Regions from separate parts of the Pseudoalteromonas sp. Xi13 genome, predicted to be linked through region 1. Evidence: predicted binding sites of a transcription regulator. Region 1 holds the regulator's gene; each other region holds the start of a gene.
What was found. Region 1 encodes sigma-54, which starts transcription at its own class of promoters, with help from an activator protein. Its sites were predicted from a motif close to GTTGGCACGNNNNTNGNNT; they were not measured.
Positions count from the first base shown of each region.

Region 2: the regulator sigma-54 is predicted to act here: its motif matches at 2,780-2,798, upstream of dps (DNA starvation/stationary phase protection protein Dps).
Region 3: the regulator sigma-54 is predicted to act here: its motif matches at 2,661-2,679, upstream of EJ103_RS04460 (CsbD family protein).
Region 4: the regulator sigma-54 is predicted to act here: its motif matches at 3,471-3,489, upstream of EJ103_RS12330 (FlgO family outer membrane protein).

Region 1 covers NZ_CP034439.1:3,109,548-3,114,739, forward strand. Annotated here, with positions in the region: gene lptC (LPS export ABC transporter periplasmic protein LptC) at 1-336, shown strand, start outside; gene lptA (lipopolysaccharide transport periplasmic protein LptA) at 326-874, shown strand; gene lptB (LPS export ABC transporter ATP-binding protein) at 871-1,596, shown strand; gene EJ103_RS13995 (RNA polymerase factor sigma-54) at 1,666-3,165, shown strand; gene hpf (ribosome hibernation promoting factor) at 3,193-3,480, shown strand; gene EJ103_RS14005 (PTS sugar transporter subunit IIA) at 3,485-3,937, shown strand; gene rapZ (RNase adapter RapZ) at 3,957-4,802, shown strand; gene EJ103_RS14015 (HPr family phosphocarrier protein) at 4,843-5,115, shown strand.
Region 2 covers NZ_CP034439.1:3,003,648-3,008,839, reverse strand. Annotated here, with positions in the region: gene EJ103_RS13480 (hypothetical protein) at 1-376, opposite strand, end outside; gene EJ103_RS13475 (alkaline phosphatase PhoX) at 583-1,950, shown strand; gene dps (DNA starvation/stationary phase protection protein Dps) at 2,201-2,716, opposite strand; gene EJ103_RS13465 (nucleoside-binding protein) at 3,329-4,108, shown strand; gene EJ103_RS13460 (DUF2189 domain-containing protein) at 4,197-4,976, opposite strand.
Region 3 covers NZ_CP034439.1:989,269-994,460, reverse strand. Annotated here, with positions in the region: gene hrpB (ATP-dependent helicase HrpB) at 24-2,450, opposite strand; gene EJ103_RS04460 (CsbD family protein) at 2,723-2,920, shown strand; gene EJ103_RS04455 (molybdopterin cofactor-binding domain-containing protein) at 2,990-5,192, opposite strand, start outside.
Region 4 covers NZ_CP034439.1:2,744,200-2,749,391, reverse strand. Annotated here, with positions in the region: gene EJ103_RS12350 (thymidylate synthase) at 1-597, shown strand, start outside; gene galU (UTP--glucose-1-phosphate uridylyltransferase GalU) at 617-1,495, shown strand; gene EJ103_RS12340 (SPOR domain-containing protein) at 1,876-2,574, shown strand; gene EJ103_RS12335 (SPOR domain-containing protein) at 2,785-3,363, shown strand; gene EJ103_RS12330 (FlgO family outer membrane protein) at 3,523-4,116, shown strand; gene EJ103_RS12325 (FlgO family outer membrane protein) at 4,130-4,822, shown strand; gene EJ103_RS12320 (FlgO family outer membrane protein) at 4,831-5,192, shown strand, end outside.

The DNA.
Region 1 (5,192 bases):
CTTGGTTTTACATTTTTTGAAAAACCTATTTTCACCTTGTATAACGAAAAGCAAACATGGCGAATAAATGCAGACGAAGCAACGCTGTACGAAGATAAACAACTTATTTTAGAAGGCAACGTGGTTGCTAAAAATTTAGTTGATAATGCCATGATAGATAACATCAATGCCGATAACATCGAAGTCGACATTAAAGCGCTAACTATGCGCTCTGAGCAACCAGTGGTTGTCACTGGGCCTAATTTAAAAATTGTCGGGAAAGGCCTTGAAGCCGATTTAAAAACCGAAGTAATAAAACTAATTAACCATACGCGAACAATATATTATGACCAATAAACTCACTAAAATACTTATTATCCCATCGCTAATGCTTGCATTTAGCGCCTCTGCTGCTGAGCCTGCTACTCAACCGCCAGCAAATCAAATTTCTATTAGTGCAGACCGTCAAGAAGGCCAACTTAAAGAAAACGTAGGTATTTTTGAAAAGAACGTCGAAATTGTGCATGGTAATCGCAAAATTACAGCCGACCGACTCGAAGTACATAAACGTGAAGACTTAGGGGATAACAAACAACTCCTTATTGCCACTGGCAGCCCAGCCTACTTCGAAGAAAAACAAGACGATGGTACTGTAATGAGTGCCAGTGCAAACGAAGTACGTTACGACGTAGCAAAGCGATTTTTAACGCTTGTTGGCGATGCTGAAGTCGCACAAGCCGGTCAAAAAATTAATGCTAAAAGTATTACCTACGATATGCAGCAGCAGCTTATTAGCGCAGAAAAAGACGAAAACTCTACGGATCGTGTCCACACAATTTTAGTGCCTGTTGAAGCAAAAATTAAAGAAAAAACAGGTAACGAAGGTCAACCATGAGCACCTTAAAAGCAGAACTATTAGCAAAAAGCTATAAAGGCCGCCAAGTTGTAAAAAATGTAGGCCTTGAGGTAGAAGCCGGCAGCATTGTTGGCTTATTGGGCCCTAATGGCGCAGGTAAAACCACCACCTTTTATATGATTGTAGGGTTAGTACCTAGCGACAAAGGCAAAATTTCTATTGATGATAACGACATTACGTTATTACCTATGCACAGCCGCGCCCGCTTAGGCATTGGCTATTTGCCGCAAGAGTCATCAATATTTAGAAAGCTGACAGTTTATCAAAACTTAATGGCGATTTTAGAAACGCGTAAAGAGCTCAATAAAGCCGCGCGAGAAGAAACGCTTAACAACTTACTTGATGAATTTAGTATTCAGCATATTCGCGATAGCCAAGGTATGGCGCTTTCTGGTGGTGAACGCCGCCGTGTAGAAATTGCCAGAGCACTGGCAGCGAACCCTAAATTTATTTTATTGGATGAGCCTTTTGCTGGTGTTGATCCGATTTCAGTGTTAGATATAAAGAAAATAATAGAACATCTTAAAAACCGTGGCATTGGCGTATTAATTACCGATCACAATGTAAGAGAAACTCTTGATGTTTGTGAAAAAGCCTACATTGTTTCTCATGGGGAGCTAATTGCATCTGGCACCCCAGAACACGTATTAAATGACAAAACTGTACGCGATGTTTATTTAGGCGAGCAATTTAGGCTGTAACATTTAAGCCACACCTACAAGCATCTGCTAATATTAATTATAACAACATAAAAGGATTGTTAGAGATACATGAGGCAATCATTACAGCTGCGCATGGGCCAGCAACTTACAATGACTCCACAATTGCAACAAGCGATTCGCTTGCTGCAGCTCAGTACATTGGATCTCCAGCAAGAAATACAAGAAGCACTTGATAGCAACCCGCTATTAGAAGTAGAAGAGCAAGATTACACGGAAGAGTCGGCTGGGAAAAATGAACAAAAAGCAGATACGGATGATATAACCGTAAGCGCATCGGCTGACGATACAACCAGCGAGTACGAGCAAGACAGTGGCGAAGCTTTAAATAAAGACACCGTTAGCGATGATATGGCAATGGATGTAACTTGGGATGAGTACATGAGCGCAGCCCCTGCTGCATCCTCAGGCCCAATGCCAGAAGATGAGTCTATTTATCAAGGTGCCTCTACTGAAACGCTACATGAGTATTTAATGTGGCAGCTTCAGCTTACTCCTTTTAGCCCAACTGACGAAGCCATTGCTATTGCCATTGTAGAAGCTGTAGATGACTCGGGTATTTTAACGCTAAGTTGCGAAGAAATTTTAGAAAGCTTTAACCAAGAAAACGATGACGAAGTTGAAGTTGAACTTGACGAAATAGAAGCCGTTTTAAAGCGTATTCAGTTATTTGACCCTGTAGGTATAGCCGCGCGCAGTTTACAAGAGTGCTTGTGTATTCAGCTAAACCAGTTTGATAAAGACACCCCTTTTATAGAACAAACTAAAATGATCTTAACCGATCACATTGATCTATTAGCGGCACGCGACTATCGTACATTAATGAAAAAGACTAAGCTTAAAGAAGACGAGCTTAAAGAGGTCATGACCCTAATACATACCCTCAACCCAAAACCTGCAGATACAATAGTAAGGGAAGAGTCTGAGTATGTAATACCGGATGTGTCGGTTAAAAAAATAAAAGGCCGCTGGGTGGTAGAGCTAAACCCAGATAGCATGCCAAAAATACGCGTAAATAGTCAGTACGCGGCTATGTCACGTACCGTAAAATCAAGTGGTGATAGCCAATTTATTCGCTCTCACTTACAAGAAGCTAAATGGTTTATAAAAAGCCTTGAAAGCAGAAACGACACGCTGCTTAAGGTAACTAACTGTATTGTAAAACAGCAACAGGCATTTTTTGAACATGGCCCCGAAGCCATGAAGCCAATGGTTTTAAACGATGTTGCTGAGATGGTAGAAATGCATGAGTCGACAATTTCGCGTGTTACTACGCAAAAATATATGCATACGCCACGTGGTATTTTTGAGCTTAAGTATTTTTTCTCAAGCCACGTAAGCACTGAAAACGGCGGCGAGTGTTCATCAACCGCAATACGTGCCCTAATTAAAAAGCTAATTGCCGCGGAAAACTCAGCTAAACCATTGAGTGATAGTAAAATTGCGGATATATTGGCAGAGCAAGGAATTAAAGTAGCTAGACGCACAATAGCAAAATACCGTGAATCGCTAGCTATTCCACCGTCAAATCAGAGAAAGAGTTTGATATAAGACGTTAAAAACAAAGAGGAAATGCTTATGCAACTAAACCTAACTGGTCGTCACGTAGAAGTAACTGATTCACTTAGAGACTATGTAAATAATAAATTTGCAAAGCTAGAAAGGCACTCAGATCATATTAGCAATGTGCATGTCATTCTCGATGTAGAAAAACTCAACCAAAAAGCAGAAGCGACTATTCATGTAAGTGGCGCAGATTTATTTGCCTCAACAGAGCACCAAGATATGTATGCCGCTATAGACTCGTTGATTGACAAGCTCGATCGTCAAGTCATAAAACATAAAGAGAAGCTTGCTAGACACTAATATTATGAAATTAAGTACATTAGTATGCCAGGACTGCAGCAAAGCTGCGGTCCTTTTTAGTAGTAAAAAAAGAATTTTAGAGTTTATCAGTGAGCTTGCTCATGAAAAGCTCCCCTACTTACCACAACAAGATATTCTTAATGCGCTGGCAAGCAGAGAAAAGCTAGGCAGTACTGGTATTGGCCGGGGTATCGCCATTCCTCATGGCAGAATGGGTGGCGTAGAAGAACCGCTGGCTTTAGTACTTGTTAGCGACACCCCTGTTAACTTTGATGCTATTGATAACTGCCCTGTTGATATTTTTGTTGCACTCATCGTACCAGATGGCGATAACCAACAGCACCTAAAGACTCTGGCAACCATAGCTGATAAACTGAGCAACAAAGAATTTTGTAAACAGCTGCGTAGTGCTAAAACCGATGCAGAGCTGTATCAAGTAATTGTTGATCAATCGTAGTAAATACTAAGGGCTATAAATGGAGTTAATTATCATAAGCGGCCGTTCTGGTTCAGGTAAGTCGGTTGCTTTACGCGTGGTTGAAGATTTAGGCTATTATTGCGTAGATAATATTCCGGTCAACCTACTGCCCTCTTTAGTGCGAAGTGTTTCAGATAACTATGACAAAATAGCCGTTAGCATAGATGTTCGTAATATCCCCAAAGAACAAGACGAATTTAACGATATTCTCGAGTACCTTCCTGACTTTGCTAAACCCACACTGTTTTATTTAGATAGTGATGATCAAACACTGATCAAACGTTTTTCAGAAACACGCAGATTACACCCTTTATCCATCGATTCACTGCCGCTTGATTTAGCAATAAAAAAAGAAAAAGAACTGCTTGATGTACTCGTAACGCGCGCTGACTTTATGCTTGATACCACCGATTTAAGTGTGCACCAATTAGCAGAGTCAATTCGCGAAAAAATACTGGGTAAAAAAGATAAGCAACTTATTGTAACGTTTGAATCGTTTGGCTTTAAACACGGCATACCTAAAGAAGCTGATTATGTTTTTGATGCTCGCTTTTTGCCAAACCCCCACTGGGAGCCTGAACTTAAACCGCTTACGGGTCTTGATCAACCAGTAAAAGATTTTTTGGCAAATCACAGCATAGTGCAAAAATTCACTTGGCAAATTCAAACCTTTGTACAAACTTGGTTGCCACACTTAGAGCGTAATAACCGTAGTTACCTCACTATTGCAATAGGCTGCACTGGTGGTCAACACCGCTCGGTTTATTTAGCGCAAGCCATTGGTGAGAGCTTTGCTATGACGCATCCGAATGTCAAAATTCGTCATCGTGAGCAAGAAAAGTAACCTTAAAATAATAACCTGTTCAGTTTAGGTATAGTAATTTATGCGCTGTGAAGACACATTTTTAATAAAAAATAAATTAGGCTTACACGCCAGAGCGGCAACGGTCCTTGCGCAATTAGCTGTGCAGTTTGATGCTAAAATCACCTTACACCAAGATGATAAAGAAGCCGCAGGCGACAGCGTATTAGCTTTAATGCTACTTGAAAGCAGTAAAGGTAAAGAAGTTAAAGTAGTCTGTGAAGGCCCTGATTCAGAGCAAGCTTTGCATGCGGTTGGGCAATTAATTGCACAACGATTTAACGAACAAGAATAATTTAAAGCACCATAGCCTTATAAGTTAAAGACTTATCAGGCCAGACTATAAAGATTTAGTAAGTTAGGGTATTCCGA
Region 2 (5,192 bases), 110 kb from region 1:
CAAGCATGCTTAGCAGCGTATTTATTTGCGCGTCAGATAGCTCAACGTTAGCTTCGGTTGTACGTATTACTTTGCTTGAAAGCAAGCGCGCCCAGTAAAGTGCTCGGTCGTCGTAATTGTTAGTTTTAATAATGCGTTGCTTAGCGCTTTCCCACAGCTCAAAACTATAGGTTTGAATGAGCTGCTTTGCCTCTTTAAAGTTATTGAGTGCTTTAAACTGTTGCTCAAAGGTGGTTACTTCTTTATTAAAGGCGTTTAACACAGTGGGCATTGCTGTTTGTGCTTTGCTGATGCGTTGTTCTTCAACGGTGAGTGGATTACTTAAAGCTGCGAATGAAGAGGCAATTAAGCTGGTTGCTAGTAATACTTTGATCATGATACTCCTAATTAAGCCGTTGTTATTTGAGTAACTTACTATCCTACTATTAAACAGTGAGGGCAATTATTTAAAGTTGAATTAACTGATATCTGGTACGGATGGAATGTTACATTATTACATTTTGATGAATTTAGCAAAGCGCCGCACTTCTAGCGGGTTATTTCCTTTACTATAGATTTAATAAAAAACACGGGAATAAAATAATGGTTTCTAGAAGAGAGTTTTTATTTAGTGCAGGCTCGCTTGCGTTTATCGGCTTATCGCGCAGCGCAATGGGTAACGTTGCTTTACCTGAAGTAACGACTAAGTTGCCAGCTTATGGCCCATTAATAGCCGACCCTCAGGCCTTATTAGATTTACCTAAAGGCTTTAGTTATCGGGTTATATCGGCACTTGGCGATAAAATGGATGATGGTTTAGACGTACCCGACCGTGCCGATGGCATGGGTTGTATTGCATTAGATAACGAACGCGTAGCCCTTATACGTAACCATGAGCTACAACCTAAACACATTAATAAAGCATCTGATTTAATTAGTAACCACAAAACCCCCTTAGCCTATGATTCATTTAAAAATGGTGTAGCTTTGCCTGGGGGCACTAGCCATATTATTTATAACTTAAAAGAGCAAAAACGCGAACAAGAGTATTTATCGCTGTGTGGCACAATAAGAAACTGCTCAGGCGGTGTAACGCCGTGGGGTAGTTGGCTAACCTGCGAAGAAACCGTTATGGATAAAAGCGATGGCTTGTCTCAATCTCACGGTTACATTTTTGAGGTACCAGCCAGCGCCAAAGGCTTAATTAAGCCTGAGCCATTATATGATATGGGCCGGTTTAATCATGAAGCCGCCGCAATAGACCCACAAACCGGTATTGTTTATTTAACTGAAGATAGAGGCGATAGTTTGTTTTATCGGTTTATTCCTCATCATCGCGATAAGTTAAATAAAGGCGGCATATTGCAAGCTATGGTAATTAAAAACCAGCCTCAGTTTGATAGCCGAAATTGGGATTCACCGGCCATGCCATTACACAGCGACCTTTTAGTTGAATGGATAACGCTCACAGATCCTAAAAGCCCAAATGATGACCTACGTAAGCAAGGTTATAAAAAAGGTGCAGCCTTATTCGCACGAGGAGAGGGAATACATTGGGGTAAAAATGAGCTTTATTTTTGCTGTACTAATGGGGGCAAAAAGCAGTTAGGTCAGGTAATGAAGTACACACCTTCAAAAAACGAAGGCACTGAGTTAGAGCAAAATGAGCCTGGTAAAATACAACTATTTGTAGAAAGTACAAACGAGTCGTTATACAACTTTGGTGATAATTTAACGGTAGCACCTAACGGGCATTTAATTGTATGTGAGGATCAATACACAGACACGGTGAATAACCATTTACGCGGGGTGACACCTAAAGGAGAGGTGTATAACTTTGCTAAATTGCATGCGCAAACAGAGCTTGCTGGGGCGTGTTTTTCACCTGACGGGCAAACCTTGTTTGTAAACGTATACATGCCAACTAAAACGTTGGCTATTACTGGTCCTTGGGATAGTTTTAAGCTTTAAAGTGGTAAAAAATACAAACGCTTAGTATAGGTATACTAAGCGTTTGTATTTTAACAATCCTTGTAGGTTTACCAAATCCGTTAGCAAGCTTTAATCATCCTTGGTGCATTTACTACATCCTTTATGTAATAAGCAACGAGTCCTTGTAGTTTGCACTTCATCCTGTACCTACTTTTGTAACGTGTCCTTGTATTTTTATTAGTCCTTTAACTCTTATTAACATTCCTTGTATGGCAAAGTGGGTAATAAATTAATGATTTAGTTTACCTGCAGACGATTCAATGTGTGCACGTACAAACCATTGAAACTGCTCTAAGTCACCTAGCTGGCTGGTGATCATATCCTCTGATACTGGGTCTAATTCAGACAGCGTGCCAATGGCTTTGCGGTGGTCGGCGTTTACGCCGCTGTATACTTTGTCTAATGCACCTAAATGCTCTACTACAAAGGCTTTACCTAATGAGTATTCTTCCCATGTGCGGCGATCTACAATAGACTTAGGTGTACCTTGTGGCGTACCGCCTAATGTAGCAATACGCTCTGCGATGGTGTCGGTCATTTCGCGAATAGCATCCACTTGTGGGTCTAACATTTCATGCACACCAATAAAGCTTGGGCCTACTACATTCCAGTGAATATGCTTTAAAGTAAGTTGTAAGTCTAAAAGTGCTACGAGTCGGTTATCGAGTGTTTCAATTGTTTTTTTTGCTGATTCGTTATCCATACCTGGGGCTGTAAATTCAATTGGGTGTTGTGAGTTACTCATAATGTCTCCCGTTGTGTAATTTGTTGTATGTAGCCATTGCTACCATTTAACTTGCAATACATGAAGCAAAGCCTATGCCTACCAAGCTTGTTTGTTTAAGTTGTTGATATTTAATGCTTTATTTTTAATTGGGTACGTAAGGTTAAAAAGGGAGAGACGTAGAATATGAATTTTATGCACTTATTTTTGTAAATTGTGCACAGTAGTAAAAAAGCTGTGGCTGTTTATCGATTGAGTTGAAATTTGTTTATGCTCAATAAGGCATAGTCTGTGTAATACAGCTAACTAAAGTACCTAGCCTTACAATTCATGCCGTTATTAAATTGCCTTTAAAAGCCCATCTTAATATTGCACGCGCTACAACCTCTAAATAAAACCCAGTAAATAAGCTATGCAAGGGTATACAAAATATAAAGGTGCTTATTTATTACCTGCGTAATGATTAATTCAGGTGTTTTATAAAGGGCTAACGCTGCTCTTTTAAAGCCGCGCTATTGGGCTTTACTGCTTAGATTTTAAAAATCAGCCTTTGTACTTATTTAATCTCTTTAGTTGGTGAATGCTCACTGATATACTCCCGCCGCATTTTAATTGGGGTTATGTAAATAAATCATGAATTTTTTAAAAACACTGTTTACAATATCTATACTGCTTTTGTCTCACTCAGCACTAGCAGAAAATTGGAGCGTCACACAGCTTCACACAAATTTTGGCGATGCCTTAAATCCCTTCACCGGGGAGTCGTCATTTACACGCACCTACACCATAGAGCATGCCTCAGAGCATGACTTAGGTGATAACTACTTTTTTATCGACTTTTTAAACGACAGCCTTAGTGATGGTTTTCAAGATACGGGTATATATGGCGAGTGGTACACAACGCTTAGCTTATCAAAAGCCTTTGATACCTCAGTGCGTTACGGTGCAATAAAAGACACAGGTTTAGTGTTTGGTATAAACGCCGGTGAAGAGGGGTTAATGAAATACACCCCAGGCATCAAGCTCAGCTGGGATGCCCCAGGCTTTGATTTTTTAACAACTACTTTTGCAGGTTACATTGATGCCAACGGCGGCGTGCAAAAAGATCAGCTAGCCAAGCAAGACAACAGTATTTTTATAGACCTTGCATGGGGTGCACCTTTTACACTAGCTAGCCAAGCATTTTATTTTACCGGCCACGTAGAATATATTTCTGGGCGTGATGACGAACTAGGCAATAAAGTTAATGAGTGGTTGCTTGCTCAACCCGCTGTGCATTGGGATGTAGGGCAAAACTTTAATTTAAACCCGCAACAGTTAATGGTAGGGGTGGAGTGGCGCTATTGGTACAACAAGTTAGGGACTAATAAAATAGAAAACCAGCCCTTTTTACATGCTATTTGGGTATTTTAAGCACAGCTTGCTTTGCTAGGTTGATAAAAAATAGCGCCTTTTGGCGCTATTTTTAGTCAGTGTGGTTGGAACTTTAAGTGGTTGGTTGTTACTCGTAACCGCGAGGTTTTTTGGTTTTAATAACTGCAATATAAGCATGCCAACTGGCGTAACTAAGCAAAGGCATAATTACAATAAAGCCCGTGGCGCCGGTAGCAAAACCAACAGCTACCAATACAAATATACAAATTGACCATACCACCATAGCGGCAAAGTTAGTTTTTACAGCGTTCATAGAGCTTATTACAGCGGTCATAATATCTACTCGGCGCTCCATCATTATTTGTGGAGCAAAAGCAGAAAGCGAAAATACAGTCACCAGTAATACCCCTCCTATTATGCTGCCTAACGTTAAAAACGCCGATAACTCTTCAAAGGTGGGATTGGCGTGGCTAGGATACAAAGCATGCACAAGTGCGGCTAAACGCATCCAAGCAATCATGATAACCATTAGCATTATTGCAAAGCCCCATTCGCCTACTGGGTTTCTAAACATCGACTTTATAGAGTGGCTAAGTGTGGGTTTATGGCCTTTTTCAAGCTCCCATGCTACATCGTAAAGGCCTGCCGCAAAGGCTGGGCCTATTAATGCAAACGCCACGGTTGCAGGCAGTATTACTAAATATGTACCTGTAAACATTGCCCAGTAAACAATAGCAACAGGAATAAGGGTAAATATTACCCCGTAAATAAGGCTCAATATGGGCGCACGGGTCATGTCTTTAAATGCCAGTGCTAGCCAGTGAAAAGCCGCAAATGTGTTTACCTTATTGCATTCAATGCAGCGGGCAAATTCAGAGTGTTTATTAATCGTATTTGTTGTTGGCATAACAACGCTCCTTAACAAGGTGTCTCTTAAAGGTTTAGAACACATTGGCTTTATTTACAAATTGAACAATATATACGCATTAAAAAATATTTCCGGTCAATTTATATACTGATTTGATTTTATAACTGTTATTGGTGATAAAAATGAAAGGTGAATACAGCGAATAGGTAAAAACTCGTAATTTAGTTAATGAAAAGTTAATATTAAGTGTTTAAT
Region 3 (5,192 bases), 1.6 Mb from region 1:
CAAATATTTTTAAGTTAATAAACCTACATTTTGCTTTTTACTCTATTGGTTGCCACGCTGTTGGCTGGATCTTCGGGCCAAAAATGCTTGGGATAACGTCCTTTCATTTCTTTTTGTACATCGCGATAACTACTAGCCCAAAAGTGCGCAAGATCTTGCGTAAGCTGTAATGAACGCTTACCTGGTGAGAGTAATTCCATAAGCAGTGGCAGCTTGCCATTTGCAAGCATTGGCGTACTTGTTAAACCATACACTTCTTGCATGCGCACGCTAAGTTTTGCGGGGCCATCTAGCTGGTAATTAATTTTTATATTTGAGCCACTCGGTACCGTTAACCTAAGCGGTAACAGTGTTTTTAGGGCTGTTTGCTGTGTCCAGTCAAAACAATTTTGCAGTGCTTCAAAGTAGTTAAACTTTTTAAGCTGCTCCAGCGTTTTTATATCCTGTAAATATACGCCTAACCAATCATCAGCTGTTTCGATAAGTTGCTGCTCGCTTATTGCCGGGAACGTATCTGGCATAAACTGACTGGCTAAACTCATGCGTATTAATAATTGCTGCGCATCGGGTTGTTCATTAAATAATGCAAAACCATGCTTGGTAAATAAATTAAGCCACGCTTTGGCGCGCTCGGTTTTATCAAGCTTTTGCTTACTTGGTTGGCTTCTAAGGGTAATGGCGCCGAGCTTTACTTCGTCTTGATGGATAAAGCGCGCGGTTTTTTCATCAAACTCACAGCGGGTAAGCGTAGTAAACAAATGCGGTAAGTAATCTTGTAGCTCAAATGGGCTAAGTGCGGTGGCTGCAAAAATACGCGTGCCTTTATGGCCGCCCATGCTTGCAATAGCAAGGTAGTCATCGTTATGCCAGTAATCGGTGTTTAAATCAGCGCCCGCACCATTGGCAAGTAAGTAGCCATTGCCGCGTTTTTTTGCAATGCGATCGGGGTAAGCTAATGCCACCAGGAAACCTAAATACTCGGTGTTTAGCTCGCTGTTACTGTCGGTTACTTTTAAACGGCTTTGCCAGTATTTTAACTGCTGCTTAAATACTGGGTGTGGCCTTTGTTGTTGGCTATGTAGCGCCAAGCTTAGCTCGTTGGCGCTGTTTATTCGGCTCTCAAGCAGCGCCACTAAATAAAGTGCTAAACGGTAAATACCAGGGAGTTCTGCCTCAAGCGCTTGCGCTTTTAAAAGCATATGCGCTAAGCGAATATCCGCCCCAAAACCCAGCATGTTGCTGCCCAATTTAGTGAGCTTACCTTTGGAGTCGATTGCTTCAAGCATGGTTAGTAAGTTTGCCGCTTGCGTACATTGCTGCGCTGTTGGCGTATCAAGTAAGGTGAGTTCGCTAATACTTGCGCCCCACTGTTTTGCCTCCAGCATAAGTTGGCTTATGTCTGAGGTGAGTATTTCTGGGCTATCGTGGCTATTACGTCGCTCAAATGTTTGCTTTGAGCCAAGCCTGTAAACAACCCCTGGCTCTATTCGCCCTGCACGCCCTGCTCGCTGCACAGCAGAGGAGCGCGATATACTTTGTGTTGTAAGCTCAGTTACGCCTGTTTTCAAGTTATAGCTCGCCGCGCGGCGTTTGCCGCTATCAATAACAATGCGAATGCCTTCAATGGTTAAACTAGTTTCGGCTACATTGGTGGTAAGCACAACTTTGCGCATACCTTTAGGCGCAGGGGCAATCGCCGCTTGCTGATTGGCTTTATCTTGCTCGCCAAACAATGTGGCAACTAAGCAATTACTTGGCAAATCATTAAGGGCCTGCTGCACACGTACTATTTCAAACTGCCCAGGCAAAAACACCAACGCACTACCGCTTTGCTCGTTTAGTGCTTGTTTTATTAAAGAGGGAATAGCATCTAACCAGCGGCTCTCATCTTTTATTGGTATGTACACTTCGTCAATGGGGTAACTACGCCCGCTTGATTGTATAACCGGGCAATCAAAAAATTGCGTATAGCGCTCGGTATCAAGGGTGGCCGACATAAGTAGTATGGTTAAATCGTCGCGCAGCGCACTTTGGGTCTCTAAAGCAAAGGCCAGTGAAGTGTCGGCTGCAATTGAGCGCTCATGAAATTCATCAAATATCAGTAAATCTATATCGCTTAATTCGGGGTCGTTTTGTAGCATGCGGGTAAGCATGCCCTCGGTGACTATTTCAAGGCGCGTATGGCTACTTACTTTGCTTTCACCACGTACTCGCAAACCAACACTCTGCCCCACTTTTTCGTTTTGGCACTGTGCTAAGTAATTGGCAATATTACGTGCAGCTAAGCGGCGCGGCTCAAGCATTACAATACGTTTAAAATGGCCGTCGCGCATAAGCTGTAGCGGCAACCAGGTTGATTTACCCGCACCAGGCGGTGCTTGTAATAACGTTATGGGGTTACTTTGTAATGTAGTTAGAAGTTGTTGATATATGTTTTGAACCGGCAGCACTGCTATTTACCCAAAATTGCTTTGTGTGCATTGTAACAAAAACCAAAAATAAACGCGCCGCAAAAGCAGATGAGTTTACGCGTATCCATAATCAGAAATAATTACAGACCGCTCTGTACATTTTTTAAGAACATACGCGCTGCAATAAAAGTAACGCCTCGCTTAAATATATAAATTAATGATTATAAAAACAAAATAAAAATTTGACTGGTTGGTACACGCTTTGCTCCTTTTATACTGAACGTTATTTAAAACTAAGTAAGGAGATACTTATGAACAGCGATCGTATGAAAGGTAATTGGAACGAACTTAAAGGTAAGGCGCAACAAAAATGGGGCGATCTTACTGACGACGATTTAGACAAAATTGAAGGTAGCCGTACAGAGCTAGTGGGTAAAATCCAGCAACAGTACGGTAAATCTAAAGAAGAAGCAGAGCGTGAAGTAGATGAGTTTGAAAAAACTCACTAATCGCTAACTTCTAAAAAAACCGCCATTTGGCGGTTTTTTTGTTTAACGGCTTAAATAAAAGTACGTTATTTACGCTTTTAATTGATTACCTATAGGCAGTTGCCTAATGCGTTTACCACAAGCGGCAAAAATAGCGTTACACAATGCAGGGGCGTAAACCGGTGTTGCGGGCTCGCCTACACCTGCTGGTGGTGCATCGCTTTGTATTATTTCTACTTCTACGTCTAGTGGTGAGTCGCTCATACGCGGTACGCGATAATCATGAAAGTTACTTTGCTGTACTCGGCCTTTATCAAAAGTAATACCGTCGCTAATTGCGGTTGTAATACCGTAAATAGAGCCACCTTGCGTTTGATTTTTAACGGTATCGGTGTTTACAACCGTACCCGCATCAATAGCGACCCACGATTTAATCACGTTTAAATCACCAGCATCCGATACCTCTACCTCAACCACAGTAGCCACATACGTTAAAAAGCTGCGGTGCGCAGCAATGCCTAACCCGCGACCTTTTGGCAGCTTTCGGCCCCATTTACTTATCTCAGCCACTTTTTCAATAACATGGCGTAATTTACCAATATCTAATGGATAAACGTCTTTATCGGCGCCATAGTTATCGTACGAGGCATTTTGCTCGGTTACATCTAAAATGCGATCAGGGCCTATGGTTTCAAGTAAATAGTCTTTTTGGTCGCGCCCTGCTTTGTGCGCCGCTTCAGCAATAAATGACTGAATAGCAAAAGCATGAAAAATATTTGATACCGAGCGCATCCAGCCCACTCTTGTTTTAGCGGGTGCTTCGCCGTTTTCTAGCTTTAAGTTAGGTGAGTTTATAGGGTTATCGGTAAAGCCTAAGCGCAGCTCAAAACCTGCAGGCGACGTTGCCCCTTCTTTAAACGTTGACATAATTGGCGAAAACGCCGTACGATGTAAGTAAGCCTCGATATTACCTTTTTCATTGAGTGACGCTTCAATATGTTGAGCCGATACCGCATGATAAAAACTGTGCTGAATATCATCCTCTCGCGTCCATTGTACGCGAATAGGTTGCCCTACTTTCATTGAAATGTAGGCGGCCTCTGCTGAAAAATCAGGTTTTGATTTACGCCCAAACCCGCCACCTAACATGGTGACATGCACGTTAATTTGGCTCTCTTCCATACCAAGTAACGCAGCTACGGTTTTCATATCAGCTTGCGGGTTTTGCGTTGCAGCCCATATATCAACGCGGTCTTTATGATACATCGCTGTAGCACAAGGTGGTTCCATTGGTGCTTGAGCTAGGTGCGGCGCGTAGTAATCGGCTACAAGTTTATTGCTCGATTTAGCCAATACGCTTGCTGCATCGCCTTTTTCGCGCACATGAGCTTGCGGCTCATTAACGGTTTGTAATAACGACTTTTTAAAGCTCTCTGAATTATAATCGCCGTTTTTACCATCATCCCACACCACTTTTAGTGCTTTACGCGCCTGCCATGCTGCCCAGGTATTTTTAGCAACAATAGCAATGCCGCCTTTTGGCTGAAATTGCGGCGCACCTTTTGGTACAGGCATTTCAATAACATCAACTACGCCATTAATTGCTTTAGCGGCGCTGGCATCAAACGATTTAACCACACCACCTACTACCGGCGGGCGCTCAATCATAGCCACCAGCGCTTTTGGCTCGCGAACATCAGCAGCAAATGTGGCTTTACCGTTTACTAAATCGGTTAAATCTATGTGCGCCATACCGGTATTTATATAACGCCATTCTTTACGTGTTTTAAGTGTTAACTTGTCAGGCTCTGGCGGGGTAATACCAAGTGCGAGGTCGATTAAGTCTTTATAGGCAACCGTTTTACCCGAGCTGTGGGTAACCACGTGCTGATTAGCTGTACAGGTTTGCGGCTCAACGTTCCAATATTTAGCAGCTGCGTGCTGCATCATATAACGTACGCTTGCCCCCATTTCGCGTAGGCGTTGCATGTTGTAGCGAATACTGCGCGAGCCATCGGTATTTTGATCCCCATATTTAGGGTCGCCCTTACCTTGAATAACAACCACTTTATCCCACGCGGCTTCCATTTCGTCTGCCACAATTTGGGCAATGGCGGTACGAATTTGTTGGCCCATTTCAGAGCGGTGACAGGTTATTTCAACCATGCCATCGGGGCGTAGCGCTATAAATAAGTTGGCACGTTTTGCTTGCTCAGACGGTTGTTCTAACACGCCTGCAAACGCTTTTGGTGCACTGCCTACAAAATAAGTGCCTAATACTAATGCGCCTATT
Region 4 (5,192 bases), 370 kb from region 1:
GCAAACGATAATAACGCATGGCTAAATAACCCTAACCGCAAAGGCGAGGACGACATGGGCCGCGTTTACGGCGTGCAAGGGCGTAATTGGCAGCGCCCAGATGGCTCAACGCTCGATCAGCTTGCTAAAGTAATAAATAACTTAAAAAACGGGATTGATGACAGAGGTGAAATAATTACCTTTTATAATCCTGGTGAGTTTGAGCTTGGTTGCTTGCGCCCATGTATGCACACGCATACGTTTTCGCTGCTTGGCGACACGCTGTATTTAACATCGTATCAGCGCAGTTGCGATGTGCCGCTGGGCCTTAATTTTAATCAAATTCAGTGTTTTGTATTACTGGCATTGGTGGCGCAAATTACCGGCCATAAAGCAGGTAAGGCGTATCATAAAATTGCTAATGCGCATATTTACGAAAACCAGTTACCGTTAATGCGCGATGTACAGCTAACACGTGAGCCGTTTGACTCACCGCAATTAAATATTAACCCAAACATAAAATCACTAGAAGATATAGAAACATGGGTAACACGAGACGATTTTGAAGTAGTAGGCTATCAATGCCACGAACCAATCCAATATCCGTTTTCAGTATAATAAGATTAAGGAGAACAAGATGAAAGCAGTGATCCCAGTAGCAGGCCTTGGAACGCGTATGTTACCTGCCACAAAAGCTATTCCTAAAGAGATGCTCCCTGTGGTAGACCGCCCGCTTATTCAATATGTAGTAAATGAAGCGGTAGCAGCAGGCGTTAAAGAGATTGTACTTGTAACGCACTCAAGTAAAAACTCTATCGAAAACCATTTTGATACCAGCTTTGAGCTAGAAGCCACGCTTGAAAAACGTGTAAAGCGGCAATTACTTGCCGAAGTACAGGCAATTTGCCCTAAAGATGTGACCATTATTCACGTACGCCAAGGCGAAGCCAAAGGCTTAGGTCATGCAATTAACTGTGCAGCGCCAATTATTGGCAACGAACCTTTTGTGGTTATTTTGCCAGATGTAATTGTTGATGACGTAGAGAGCGACCTTAAAAAAGACAACCTAGCAGAGATGATCGCCCGTTTTGAAGAAACTAAGCACAGCCAAATTATGGTTGAGCCAGTACCAATGGACGAAGTAGACAAATTTGGTGTTGTTGATTTAGGTGACGTAGAGCTTCACCAAGGTGAAAGCTCGCCAATTATTAACATGGTAGAAAAACCGCCAATAGATGAAGCACCTTCAAACCTATCGGTAGTAGGGCGTTATGTATTAAGCGAAAACATCTGGCCACTGCTTGCTAAAACGCCGCAAGGGGCTGGCAACGAAATTCAACTTACAGATGCAATTGCCATGCTAATGCAGCAAGAAAAAGTAGACGCGTACGCAATGAAAGGCCGCAGCCACGATTGTGGTAGTAAAATAGGCTACTTAAAAGCAACGATAGAGTTTGCTTTGCGCCGCGACGAGTTTGCAGATGATTTAAAAACATTTATTAAATCGTTAATTTAGGTTTTATTAAATTACCCACCAAGGCGCCTGTTTAGGCGCCTTTTTTAGTGCTACATTATTAATAGCAAAATAGGTAAGGCTTTACTTAATTTTAACGCCGCCAGTAATAAAGATGGTCTACGCTTAATTATGTTCTGAATTTGACTTGCGTTATATAGCAACATAACGTAATTTATATTGTAAAGTTTATGTTAATTGGCATCAAAGTTGTATTAAAAGCCAAACTCACGGAAGGGTCATGTTAATTTTATCTATGCAGGTAAATTAGCGTGCGGGAGCAAAAATCGCTCATTGTTTAAATTGCTAAGTTAAACGCTTTCTTGTGAGAATGTTTAACTGAAATGTAAGTGCACAGGCACTGCTTTCAGGATAACGGGTACATGCTTAAATTAAAAAAATACTATAAACACTTTTTTGTATGCCTTTTTACGCTTACGTTTGGCACGGCGTGCTCTATTACGCCTACCGCTAAACCTGCTGTTGATAATGATATACCTAACACCACGCCCGATTACGTATCGATAACTGCACTAGAGCTTGCGCAATTAAAAGATGCCGCAATGCAATGGCAGCAAGCACGCGCCGGTATAGAGCGTATTTTAAAGCTTGAAAAAGAAATTACTTACCTGGTTAATCATATAGATATAATAAACTCTAAAGCTATTGCACAATCTAATGCAAGCCCTGCCTACAGCAGCCGTTACACTCGCACGCCTTCGCGTACAACCAGTAATAAGCCACGTCGTCAGCAAACTTACAAAGCTGCTAACAATAACCAAAAGCAAACTATAAAGCTTAATACCCCTAAACATGTATTTGCATTACAAGTTGCCTCAGTTGATTCTAAGCAGGATGTAGCCAAGGCTTGGCAAGAACTAAATACCAAAGCAGCGCCACTATTTAGAGATAAAATATTAACCAACGTAGAAACCGCAAAAATAAATGATAAAACCTTTTATCGCTTAAAGCTTGGCTCTTATAAAAACCTTAAAAATGCCAAAGCCGACTGTGAAGTATTTAAAATGTATAAGCTCGACTGCATTGTAAGTAACTACACCGATAAGCCAATTAAACTTTAATAGTGATACCAACCCGCAATAATAAATAATCATTTTATGGGCCTAATCGTGTTGCGTTGTGCGTTAATAAATCTCGTTTAGAACAACTAAATAGCAAATTTTTTGTCTAGCTATCAATACGTTTTACTATCCTCTAAATAGATTACTTAATTAAGCTAATTGGTATAAAAGCGCAATAGGCCGTAGCACGCGTGACTTGCTTAGCGTTGATTGGCTGTTAAAATAGCGCTCACTATTACCCAAATTAACAACATACTTATGCTGCACTACAAGGATTTTTTAGCCTCATTAGTTTTAGGCTTTGCATTAGCAAACAGTGCTCACGCACTAGCAACGGCCCAAAAGCAGGCGATGCTCATTAAAAAAGATGACTTAGCCGTACTCAAAGAGTCAGCGCAGCAGTGGCAACAAACCAAGCCTCAACTAGAAAGACTGTTAAAGCTAGAAAGTGAATTACAGCGCACAGTAGATAAATTAAAACAACTTAACGCGCAGCCAAAACCACAGCAAACTAACCACTTAGCTGTTGTGAATACAAATGCGCTGTTTGCTGTGCAAGTGGGGGCGTATAAAAATAAAGCGGTACTTGAAGCGGCTATAAAGCAATTTCAATCGGCCTCAAATAAGCTTGAAGTAAATACCGAGCAAGTACTGATTGACCAGCACACCTTTTATAGATTAAAGCTTGGTGCGTTTAAAACAAAAGAAGCAGCAAAGGATGCATGTAAGTCATTAATAAACAATAATACCTGCTTTGTAACCTACTACGTGAAAACGCCTCAAAGTTAATTAACCTGAACTCTGGTTAAGAGCCTTACTAGCATATTGAACTATCTTGATACTTAAATTTATTATCTCTGGCTAGAGATAGGTTTATTATCCAGAGTTTAGGTTAATTAGGCATAATAATTGCTTTATCCTCGGTATGTTTTAAAGAGGACGGCAACTATGCGCCTTTTACTGCCTTTAGTATTGTTAAATTTAACTGCTTGCAACTTGGTTCCGCCCCCAGAGCCGAGTGTGCCTACTGACGCGCCAAAAGCAGCAATGGCACCCTATACCGTTAACGAGTATGTAGCAAATCTAACCTCGCAGCTTAACCATGTAAATGGCGCTTTAAATGCCAATGCGCGCATTGGTGTGAGTAGCTTTTTTTATGCCGATGCTTTAGATACTAAGCTAGTAGCAGGGCAGGCCTCGGGTTTGAGCTTACAAATTCAAGAAAGCTTATTAACGCAATTTACCCAGCTTGGCTATCATACCGTTGAGTACCGCCTTGGCAATAACCTTATATTAGCGCAAAACGCAGACAGCATATTAAGCCGCGACTTAAGTAAATTACGCAATCGCCAAAATATTGACTTAGTCATCACCGGCACTGTAACGCGCCAACAGCATGCTTATATAGTTAATGCACGACTCGTTAATATTGAAAACAAGCAAGTACTGTCGGCAGGCAGCATAGAGATCCCTATAAATGTAATGTGGGGAAACGAAAAAATTCAGCAGCGTGACGGCTCTTTGTACCGCAGCGAATATTAATCAGGAGCACACCATGAGAAACCTATTAATTACCCTATGTTTGCCATTAGGCTTTGGCTGTTCGCAAATGTTAAATTCGCTACATTCAGAGCCGGAGCAAGTTGAGCAAGATAATGCAGCCCAGCTTGTTTCAGAGCAACGTGCGGTAAAAGCACCTGCACCAAATGAAACGTTATTTCAGTCTAATTTAAACAAGCAAAGTAACTACACCAAAAGTGCCCCCGCAAAACGCAAAAATATAAACCATTATGTGCGCGGTATAATGCAAGACATGGTCGAAAACCTGCAATACGTAAACGACAAAACGCCACTTGCCGTTTCTAGCTTTGTATTTTTAGATGATGACTACAGCGATGGAAGCCTGTTAGGTAACCAAATAGCCGAAAGCTTTATGCACGAGCTGCATAGTTTTGGAGTACCGGTTATCGATTTTAAAACCACCGATTATATGCGAGTAACCCCCGCAGGCGACTTTGTATTTAGCCGCGACTACCTAGAGCTAAACCAAGATCAAAACTTTAATTACGTATTAGCAGGAACACTTGTGAGCCACCAAGGCGGCGTACTGGTAAATGCACGAATAGTGGGCATTAAAAGTAAAGCGGTAGTGGGCAGTGCGCAAGGGTTTATTCCTCAATCAGTGGTGGATGCGCTAAACAGTAGCTATCGCACCGACGGAATTATGCTTAAACAAGCCAGCGAGTGAGGTTGACCATGTTTTACAAACTATCTGCTATAGCGGGGCTAACGGCAACGTTAGCATTAACTGGCTGTTCAATAACGCAAAATAATGAGCATAACGAAAGCATAAACACACGCTCAGACTACACCGTGCTAACGCAAAGTAGCCAACCAACGCCAGTGCATGCCAACCAATCTGTGCAGCAGCAAAGTGAGTACGACACAGCAAGGCAGTTTACACCGCTTAAACACCACAAAACGCTGGCAAACTATGTAGAGCAAATGGCGCTGGATTTAGTCGATACGCTTGAAGCCGAAGCGCCCGATAACAACAGCATCAACATAGCGGTTACCACCATTGTAGATTTAGACGCATCGCTTAATAAAAGTAATCA